DNA from 3 places in the Stenotrophomonas sp. 57 genome. Region 1 is predicted to be linked to each of the others. Evidence: predicted binding sites of a transcription regulator. Region 1 holds the regulator's gene; each other region holds the start of a gene.

The links. The regulator FliA, encoded in region 1, starts transcription of late flagellar genes. The targets are predictions, from matches to a motif close to TAAAGTTTNNCNNNCNNNGGCCGATAA.
Region 2: QP512_RS17055 (GGDEF domain-containing protein) is a predicted target of FliA. The motif match lies at 1,839-1,865, and genes of this name have one in related genera.
Region 3: QP512_RS15075 (methyl-accepting chemotaxis protein) is a predicted target of FliA. The motif match lies at 1,216-1,242, and genes of this name have one in related genera.

What each region holds. Positions count from the first base shown of each region.
Region 1 is NZ_CP127407.1:2,101,512-2,104,782, forward strand. It holds gene QP512_RS09635 (chemotaxis protein CheA) at 1-398, opposite strand, end outside; gene QP512_RS09640 (protein phosphatase CheZ) at 401-1,006, opposite strand; gene cheY (chemotaxis response regulator CheY) at 1,006-1,398, opposite strand; gene QP512_RS09650 (RNA polymerase sigma factor FliA) at 1,456-2,199, opposite strand; gene QP512_RS09655 (P-loop NTPase) at 2,196-3,083, opposite strand; gene flhF (flagellar biosynthesis protein FlhF) at 3,070-3,271, opposite strand, start outside.
Region 2 is NZ_CP127407.1:3,714,890-3,718,160, reverse strand. It holds gene QP512_RS17070 (S-(hydroxymethyl)glutathione dehydrogenase/class III alcohol dehydrogenase) at 1-579, shown strand, start outside; gene QP512_RS17065 (YqcC family protein) at 588-932, shown strand; gene fghA (S-formylglutathione hydrolase) at 955-1,785, shown strand; gene QP512_RS17055 (GGDEF domain-containing protein) at 1,972-3,271, shown strand, end outside.
Region 3 is NZ_CP127407.1:3,255,219-3,258,489, reverse strand. It holds gene QP512_RS15085 (M23 family metallopeptidase) at 1-72, opposite strand, end outside; gene QP512_RS15080 (L,D-transpeptidase family protein) at 77-1,036, opposite strand; gene QP512_RS15075 (methyl-accepting chemotaxis protein) at 1,272-3,271, shown strand, end outside.

The DNA.
Region 1 (3,271 bases):
CTCGGGGCTGCGGTACCGCCACCGTGCATGTCGAACTGGGCGATCAGCTCCGGCGGGGCGTAGCCCGGTTCGGTGCCCGACGACACCGCGTCGAGCATTGACTGCAGGTAGTCCAGCGATTGCTGGGCGGCGTCGAAGTGATGGGCCTGCAGCACGGCCTGCCCGGCGCGCGCGATCCCCAGTGCTTCTTCGGCGGCGTGACACAGCTCGACCATGGCGGTGACGCCTAGGAAGCCGGCGCCGCCCTTGAGCGTGTGGTAGCCGCGGAACACCGCGTTGAGCTGCTCGCTGTCCTGCGGCGCCTGCTCCAGCGACACCAGCTGTTCGCCCAGGCGGTCCAGGATTTCCTGTGCCTCGATGATGAAATCGGCAGTGATGTCGTCGGATACCGCGCTCATGGTTACAGCCCCAGATCCGACAACAGGTCGTCGGCGTCGTTCTGCGAGACCGCGTGGCGGTCCAGTCCCTTCAATGCCGGCCCGGCCAGTTCCGGGTCGGTGCGATGCTGTTCCGGCGGCAGGCCGAGTGCGCCGAAACCTTCGTGTACGCGGCGCACGATGCCGACCACGCGCCGGATGATCTGTCCGGTCAGGTCCTGGTAGCTCTGGGTCAGGGCGATTTCGGTGAGGTTGTGGCGGATGCGCTCGAGCTGCGCGTCCTGGCCGGGCTGCAGGCCTTCGGCGCGCAGCTGTTCGGTCAGGCTGCGGCATTCCTCGGCCAGGTCCAGGGTGCGGTGGGTGGCCTGTTCGGTCATCGCCACCACGTGGTCCAGGCGTGCGCAGGCGTCGTCCAGTTCACCGGCTTCGCTCGGCACGGTCGGCAGTTCACCCAGCGCTTGACCCAGCTCGCGGGCCAGCCGCGAAAGGCCGCTCATCATCGGCTGCGTGCGCAGCGCGACCAGTCCGTCGATGCGTTGCCGCCAAGCGGCTTCGTCACCGGACTCCAGCGCGTCCAGGGCTTCCTGCAGGCGCAGGGCGAGGGCGTTCCTGTCGACCGTGGTATCCATCAGGCGCTGGCCGCCAGGCGTTCGAAGATCTTGCCCAGCTTCTCTTCCAGCGTCTGCGCGGTGAACGGCTTGATGATGTAGCCGTTGACGCCGCTCTGTGCCGCTTCGATGATCTGCTCGCGCTTGGCTTCGGCGGTGACCATCAGCACAGGCAGCGTTTTCAGCTTGGCGTCGGCGCGGATCGCCTTCAGCAGCTCGATGCCGGTCATCACCGGCATGTTCCAGTCGGTGACCACGAAATCGAACGGCTGGCTCTGCAGCAACGACAGCGCGGCATGCCCGTCCTCGGCTTCGGCGGTGTTGGTGAAGCCCAGATCGCCCAGCAGGTTCTTGACGATGCGACGCATGGTCGAAAAGTCGTCGACGATCAGGATGCGCATGTTCTTGTTCAAAGCAGAGTTCCTTTGTTGTTCATTCCGGGCGGCCGGGGGCAGCCGCCTCGGGGATGTTCATTCTTCAAGGCCGGCGTCGACCGCCTCGAATATCTTCAGTCGGCCCCGCAGGCGCAGTACCGCCTGGCCGTGGATCTGGCAGACCCGCGATTCGCTCACGCCGAGCACTGCGCCGATCTCCTTCAGGTTCAGCTCCTGCTCGTAGTACAGCGAGAGCACCAGCTGTTCGCGCTCGGGCAGGTGGCCGATGGCCTTGCCCAGCTCGCGGCCGAATTCGCCGCGCTCCAGCACCTGCTGTGGGGTCGGGCCGCCCTGGGCGACGGTGTCCAGCTCGCCCTGGTCCTCGATGCGCGATTCCAGGCTCAGCACCTGGCCGCGTGCGGCGTCTTCCATCAACCGCAGGTACTCTGGCAACGGCATCTCCATCGCCGCGGCCACTTCGGTGGCGCTGGCGGCACGGCCGCTGCTCTGTTCGAGGCGGCGGATGGTGGCGGCGGCGTCACGCGCACGGCGGTGCACCGAACGCGGCACCCAGTCGCCGCGGCGGATCTCGTCGATCATCGAGCCACGGATGCGGATCGAGGCATAGGTCTCGAACGAGGCGCCCTGGTCGGCGTCATAGCTGCGCGAGGCTTCGATCAGGCCCATCATGCCGGCCTGGATCAGGTCGTCCACTTCGACGCTGGCCGGCAACCGCGCAGCCAGGTGGTGGGCGATGCGCCGCACCAGATCCGAGTGCTGGGCGATGACCTCGTTGGCTGCCGAGCGCTGGACCTCCCGGTACTGGGCTGCGCCTTTCATGCGGCCACCCCGCGCTGCTTGAGGATGCGCTCGAGGAAGAACTCGACGCCGCCACGCGGCTCGGTCGGCGCCTGCCAGCGGGCGGTGCGGCGGGCAATCTCGGTGATCGCCAGCGCGGCCGGGCTGGACGGATAAGCCTTCACCACCGGCTGCTGGCGCTGCACCGACAGGCGCAGCCAGTCATCCTGCGGCACGCAGCCCAGGTAGTTCAGCGAGACATCGGCAAGGAACTTCTCGCAGACGCGGGTCAGCTTCTCGTACAGCACGCGGCCTTCGTTGGGATCGCGCACCATGTTGGCCACCACCTGGATGCGGTCCACGCCGCGCTCGCGTGACAGCACCTTGATCAGTGCGTAGGCATCGGTGATCGAAGCCGGTTCGTCACAGACCACCACCACGGTGTCCTGCGCGGCCTGGCAGAAGGTCAGCACGCCGTCGGTGATGCCGGCGGCGGTGTCGACCACCATGATGTCCAGCTCGCGTTCCAGTTCGGAGAACACGTTGACCAGGCCGACATGCTCGGCCGGGGCCAGCTCGGCCATGTGCCGGCGGCCGGACGCGGCCGGGACCACCAGCACGCCATTCGGGCCTTCGACGATGACGTCGTCCAGCGAGCAGCGGCCGGCGACCAGGTCGGCCAGCGTAAAGGTGGGGTTCAGTCCCAGGATCACGTCGATGTTGGCCAGGCCAAGGTCGGCGTCCAGCAGCAGCGTGCGCTTGCCCATGCCGGCCAGTGCCACGGCCAGGTTGGCCGAGACATTGGTCTTGCCCACGCCGCCCTTGCCGCCGGTCACGGCAATGGTGCGCACAGGGCCGAGCGGCTCGCTGCGGGTGGCCGACAGCGGGAAGGTCTTGGTCAGCTTGGCGTACTCACGCGACGGCATGGTTCAACTCCGGGTTGCAGGGCATATCGGCCGCTCGGCGCAAATCTTCAAGGCGAAGTACAAGATTGGCTGCACTGGCCCGGTGCAGGTCGTCCGGAACGTCCTGGCCATCGGTCACCCAGGTGATCGGCAGGGCATGGTCCACGGCCACCGACAGGGCGTTGCCGAAGCGGCCGGTCTCGTCCAGC
Region 2 (3,271 bases), 1.6 Mb from region 1:
GTGCACAACACCGCCAAGGTGCAGGAAGGCGACAGCGTGGCGGTGTTCGGCCTCGGTGGCATCGGCCTGGCGGTGATCCAGGGTGCGCGCCAGGCCAAGGCCGGCCGCATCATCGCGGTGGACACCAACCCGTCCAAGTTCGAACTGGCGCGCGAATTCGGCGCCACCGACTGCATCAATCCAAAGGACTTCGACACGCCGATCCAGCAGGTCATCGTCGAGATGACCACTTGGGGCGTGGACCACAGCTTCGAGTGCATCGGCAACGTCAACGTGATGCGCGCGGCGCTGGAATGCGCGCACCGTGGCTGGGGCCAGAGCGTGGTGATCGGCGTGGCCGGTTCGGGCCAGGAGATCTCCACCCGTCCGTTCCAGCTGGTGACCGGCCGCAAGTGGATGGGCACCGCCTTCGGTGGCGTGAAGGGCCGCAGCCAGCTGCCGGGCATGGTCGAGGACGCGATGAAGGGCGATATCGAGCTCGCCCCGTTCGTCACGCACACCATGGACCTGGACAAGATCAACGAAGCCTTCGACCTGATGCATGAAGGCAAGTCGATCCGTTCGGTCGTGCATTACTGAGCCACGGCATGGGCTGGCTGGATGCCCTGCGCGGGCCGCGTGCGGAAGACCCGCGCGCGGCCCTGGTCGCCCCGATTGAGCAGGTGCTGCGCGCGCTGGGCTGGGTCGAAGGCGAGGTCGGTGCCCCGCGCCCGGTGGATTCACCGTTCGGCATCGATGAGATGCCGTTCGAGCACTGGCTGGCGCAGGTCTTCCTGCCGCGGCTGCACGAGGCCCGCGCCGATGGCCGATGGCCACCGCGCAGCGATGTGGCGGTGGCCGCGTACCGCAACCTGGATGGCCAGCCCGGCGTCGAGCCGCTGCTGCGCCTGCTGTCGCAGCTGGATGAGTTGATCAACACACGTGACGGCTGACGCCGGCACGCAGGAGAGTCCCATGGAACGCATTGAACACCGCGCCTGTTTCGGTGGCTGGCAGGACGTCTACCGCCATCATTCGACCACGCTGGGCTGCGACATGCAGTTCGCCGTGTACCTGCCGCCGCAGGCGGATACTCAGGCGCTGCCGGTGCTGTACTGGCTGAGCGGCCTGACCTGCACCGAGCAGAATTTCATCACCAAGGCCGGCGCGCAGCGCTATGCGGCCGAGCATGGGGTGATCATCGTCGCACCCGACACCAGCCCGCGCGGTGACGATGTGGCCGATGCCGAGGGCTACGACCTGGGCAAGGGCGCTGGCTTCTACCTCAATGCCACCCGCGTGCCGTGGGCGACGCACTACCGCATGCACGATTACGTGGCGCAGGAGCTGCCGGCGCTGATCGAAGCGAACTTCGCGGTGACCGATGCCCGCGCGATCAGTGGCCATTCGATGGGCGGCCATGGCGCGCTGGTGATCGCGCTGCGCAACCCGGGGCGCTATCGCAGCGTGTCGGCGTTTTCGCCGATTGTCGCGCCCAGCCACGTGCCGTGGGGTCAAAAGGCCTTCCATGCTTACCTCGGCGACAACCCCGCCGACTGGGCTGCGTGGGATGCCTGTGCGCTGCTGGCCACCGCCGAAGAGCGACTGCCGCTGCTGGTCGACCAGGGCGAGGCCGACGAGTTCCTGCAGACCCAGCTGCAGCCACAGCGCCTGCAGGAGGCCTGCGCGGCCGCCGGCCATCCGCTGACCCTGCGCCTGCAGCCTGGTTACGACCACAGCTACTACTTCATTGGCAGCTTCATCGGCGAGCACATCGCCCACCACGCCCGCGCCCTCAACGCCTGAGGCGTCTGCGGTAGTGCCGGCCGCTGGCCGGCCCACCCAGGGAGACACGGAGCTGCAGGTTGCCGACCACTGGCCGGCACTACCGGGCGGTGCCCGCGGCGTGTTGTTTTGCCGCAGTGGATCACGCCGCTGTAGCGTGCCGGCGCGCTATCGTGCGCCCATACGGCCTTGCGGATGGGGGAAGGCATGCCGGTAGTGCTGGCGCTGCTGTATGTGCTGTGCCATGGCGTGGTGCTGGCCCTGTGGCCCGGTCCCGCCGGGGCGGGTTCCTTCGTTTTCCTGACCGGCGCCCCGTTGCTGGCTGCGGTCGCCTGCCTGTGGCGGGCCCGCCGCGACCGCGCGGCGCTGGGGTGGCGGGCCACGGCGTTGGCGCTGCTGCTGTGGGCCGGCGGCATGGCGTTCAACATGATCGACGCTCTGGGCGCCGGCCGTGCCGATTTCACCCCGCGGGCTAGCCTGTTCCTTTACGTGCTTTACGGTGTGCCCCTGGTGTTCATCCTGGCCCGGGCGCGCCGGGAACGGGTCAGCATCAGCCTGATCGATGCGGCGATGGCGGCGCTGCTGGGTGTGCTGTTCTTCGTGCACGCGCAGTCGTTTGCCGCCCGTGTTGACATCGACGACCACGCGTTGTCCAACATGCAGCGCATGTTCGATATCCAGAACCTGTGCATCGCCATGTTCGCGGTGGTGCGCTGGCTGGCCGGCGACGTTCCCGAGCGGCGCACCTTTTTCCGTGCGCTGGCGATGTATGCGGTCACCTACCTGTTGGTGGCGTACTACATCAACCACTACACCTCCGACGATGCGTTCGGTGCCTATGCCGACCTGCTGATCGATCTGCCGTTCCTGTTGTTGGCGCTGCTCGCACTCAGCCAGGCACCCGCGCGGATCCTTGCGCCGCATCCACGGATGGCGCGCACGGTGCAGGCGGCCGGCCCGATGATCCTGCCGTTGCTGCTGCTGGTGGTCGGCACCCTGGTGGTCGACCATGCGCGACCGCTGGCGGTCAGCGGGTTCGTGGTGGCGACGCTGGGCTTCGGCCTGCGCAGCATCCTGCTGCAGGTGGACCTGATGGAACGGCAGGCGTCGCTGGACCAGCTGGCGCGCCAGGATGGCCTGACCGGCGTGGCCAACCGGCGCGAGTTCGACGCGCTGCTGCTGGCCGAGTGGAACCGCGCACGGCGCAGTGGCACCGAGCTGGGCCTGCTGCTGTTGGATATCGACCACTTCAAGGCCTTCAACGACCAGCACGGCCATCCTGCGGGGGACCGCTGTCTGCAGGCGGTTGCTGCGATTCTGAAGGCAGGCGCGGGCCGTGCGGGCGACAGTGTTGCGCGGTACGGGGGCGAGGAATTCGCGGTGATCGTGCCAGGAAGCCCGTTGTCCAGCGTACTGGCGCTGGCTGAGCGCCTACGCGAGGCGGTGGAAGCGCTGCCACTGGCGGAAGGATCGGTCAGCATCAGCATCGGTGTGGGGTACCTGCATC
Region 3 (3,271 bases), 1.2 Mb from region 1:
ATCGCGGCGCAGCCACCAGCCCAGTCCCACACCCAGCAGCACGCCCAGCACGATCAGCTGCGAAAGACGCATGGGCTTACTCCTGCATCACCACGGGGACGGAGGTATCCACCGCATCGGCCACGCGCAGCGCATCCCAGTTGGTCATGCGCACGCAGCCATGCGATTCGGTCTTGCCGACATGGCCGGGCACCGGCGTTCCATGCAGGCCATAGTGGGGCTTGGACAGATCAATCCAGACCCTCCCCACCGGGTTGTTCGGACCCGGAGGCAGCGTAGCCTTCTTGTCGCCCCTGCGCGCATCCCAGAACAGCTTGGGGTTGTAGTGGAACGGCGGGTCACGATACACGCCAAGAATTTTCCATTCACCGATTGGCAGCGGATCGTGTTGGCTGCCGGACGACACTGGCACCTGTGCGATCACCTTGCCCTGCGCATCCAGCAACTGCAGGGTGGAATCGGACTTGTCGACTACGATCTTCGCCGCCTTCAGCAATGCAGCCGGTGCGATGTTGGGTACCTGGATGCGGTTGCCGGCCTTGGCCAGATCGACGCCGGGGTTGAGCGCCTTCAGCAATTCCGGCGAAGCATGGAAACGCTCGCCCAGTGATTCCTCGACGCTGCTGTAGCCCAGTGCCCTCAGCTTTGCCTGCGCGGCGGGCGTCTTCGGTACGGCGACGAACGGCCCGGCCACGTCCTCGGCGGTCAACGTGTAACTGGCAAGCGGTGTGGTCGCATCGGCCTGCAGCGCCTTCCAGGTGCTGTCGTCCAGCTCTCCGCTCACCGTCAGGCCGTGAGCGGCCTGGAACCCGGCCACGGCGCGTCGCTGGTTGCTGCCGACTTCACCGTCGATCTCGCCCGGGGAGAAATTGGCCCGGTCCAGAAGCACCTGGGCGTGCAGCGGCGAGCGCGCCGCCGTATCGGGGCCGGCCTTCTCGGCAATGGGCTCCGGCAGCTGGGCTGGCGGCGGCACCTGCGCGAAGGCGGGGGACACCAGCAAGGACAGGGCGAGCAGGGCGGGGCGGTGTACGGGCATGTAGATCTCCGGCAGATGGCCGCTCCACCCTGCCCGCAGAGGCTGCGCAGCCTCCGTGAAAGCAACCTGATGCCGGCATGAGCAGGGCGGCCCTGGCGTGGCCCGGGCCCTTGTCGCAGAAGCACCGTGCATGGTCTCACCAAGGTGAACGGCTACCGACGCCCATGCATGTTGCCAGTCAAGATTGCCGGTGGCACGGCCGATACGGCCACATCCCCCCGTTTTGGATGAACCCATGAACTACTTGAGGAATGTCAGGGTTGCCTGGCGTCTTGGGCTGGGCTTTGGCCTGTTGCTGCTGCTGGTTGCCGCCGTGGTGGCCACTGGCGCCACCGCCAGTGTCGTGCAGAAGCGCGCGATGCAGCAGGTGGTCGACATCAGCGTGGCCAAGGTGCGGCTGCTGTCGCAGATGCTCGATGCCAACAACCAGATGATGGTGGTGCGCCGCGAGATGCTGATCCGCCAGGGCGAAGACCGCGGACACGACGAGCAGCGCATCGCCGATCTGGTCAAGCGCTACGAGGCCAGCTGGACCGCCTACCAGGCGCTGCCCAGCGACGCCCAGGGCAAGGCCATCGCGGAAACCATCGCGGCCAAGCGTGCCGTCGCGCGCCCGCTCAACAAGCAGACCAGCGCACTGATGGAGCAGGGTGACTATCCGGGCGCCGTGGCGCTGACCCTGGGCCCGGTGCAGGAAGCCGCCAATGGCTGGAACAAGGCGCTGTCGGACGGCGTGGACTTCGAAGAGAAGGAAAGCCGCACCGCCGCAGCCGAAGCGATCCGCCTCGGCGAACGCAGCCTTCTGCAGCTGCTGGTGCTGGGCGGTGTTGCATTGCTTGTCGGCATCGGTGCCTCGGTGATGATCGGCCGCAGCCTGACCGGCCCGCTCGCGCGCGCGGTGAACCTGGCCGAGCGCCTGTCCAAGGGCCAGCTGGACCAGGAATTCCGCCTCGGTGGGCGCGATGAACTGACCCAGCTGGGCGAGGCGATGGCCAGCGTGCGGCAGAGCGTGCAGGCAGCGATCGGCGCGCAGCTGCAGATGGCCGAACAGCATGAGGCCGGCGCGATCCGCTATCGCATGGACGCCAGCGCATTCCCCGGTGATTTTGGGCGCATGGTGCAGGCCACCAACAGCCTGGTCGAATCGCACGTACAGGTGGAACTGCTGATGGCCGAGATGATGCAGCGCTACGCCATCGGTGATCTGAGCCACGATCTGCCGGACTATCCGGGCGAAAAGGGCACGCTGACCCGCACCCTGGCGGCAGTGAAGCAGAGCCTGATGGCAATCAACGCCCAGATCGATGAACTTGCCCGCGCCGCGCGCGCTGGTGATTTCAGCATGCGCGGCGATGCTGCTGCGTTCCAGTACCAGTTCAAGGCGATGGTCGAGCACCTCAACGGCATGATGGCCAGTTCGCAGGCCAGCATCGCCGATGTCTCCGACGTGCTGCGTGCGATTTCGCACGGCGACCTGACCGCACGCATGGATGGCGAGTACGACGGTGTATTCGCCCGCATGCGTGACGACGCCAACACCACCACTGCGCAGTTGACCGGCATCGTGCGGGGCATCCAGGTGGCTGCCGACAGCATCAACAACGCGGCGCAGGAACTGGCTGCCGGCAACAACGACCTGTCGCGCCGCACCGAGCAGCAGGCCGCCAACCTGGAAGAAGCCGCGGCATCAATGGAGGAACTGACCTCCACCGTGCGCCAGAACGCTGAACTGGCGCGGCAGGCCGACAGCGAAGCGCATGCCGCCGGTGCCGCCGTGCGCGAGACCGAGCAGGCGATGGCGCAGATGGCGGCGGTGATGGGCGAGATCGATCAGTCCTCGGCCCGTATCTCGGAGATCTCCACGGTGATCGACGGCATCGCGTTCCAGACCAACATCCTGGCGCTGAACGCTGCCGTGGAAGCCGCCCGTGCAGGCGAGCAGGGCCGTGGTTTCGCCGTGGTCGCCAGCGAAGTGCGCACGCTCGCGCAGCGTGCCGGTGTCGCCGCCAAGGAGATCAAGGAGCTGATCGAAGACGCCGCTGCCAAGGTGAAGAGTGGCCTGGCGGTGACTGTTGAATCCGAAGCCGCGATCGCACGCGTGGCCCAGGCCAGCTCGCGCACCACCCAGCTGATGAGCGACATCGCCGCAGCCAGCAAGGAACAGGCCGCCGGCATCGAGCAGGTCAACGAGGTGGTGGTGCAGATGGACCAGGTGACCCAGCAGAACGCTGCGCT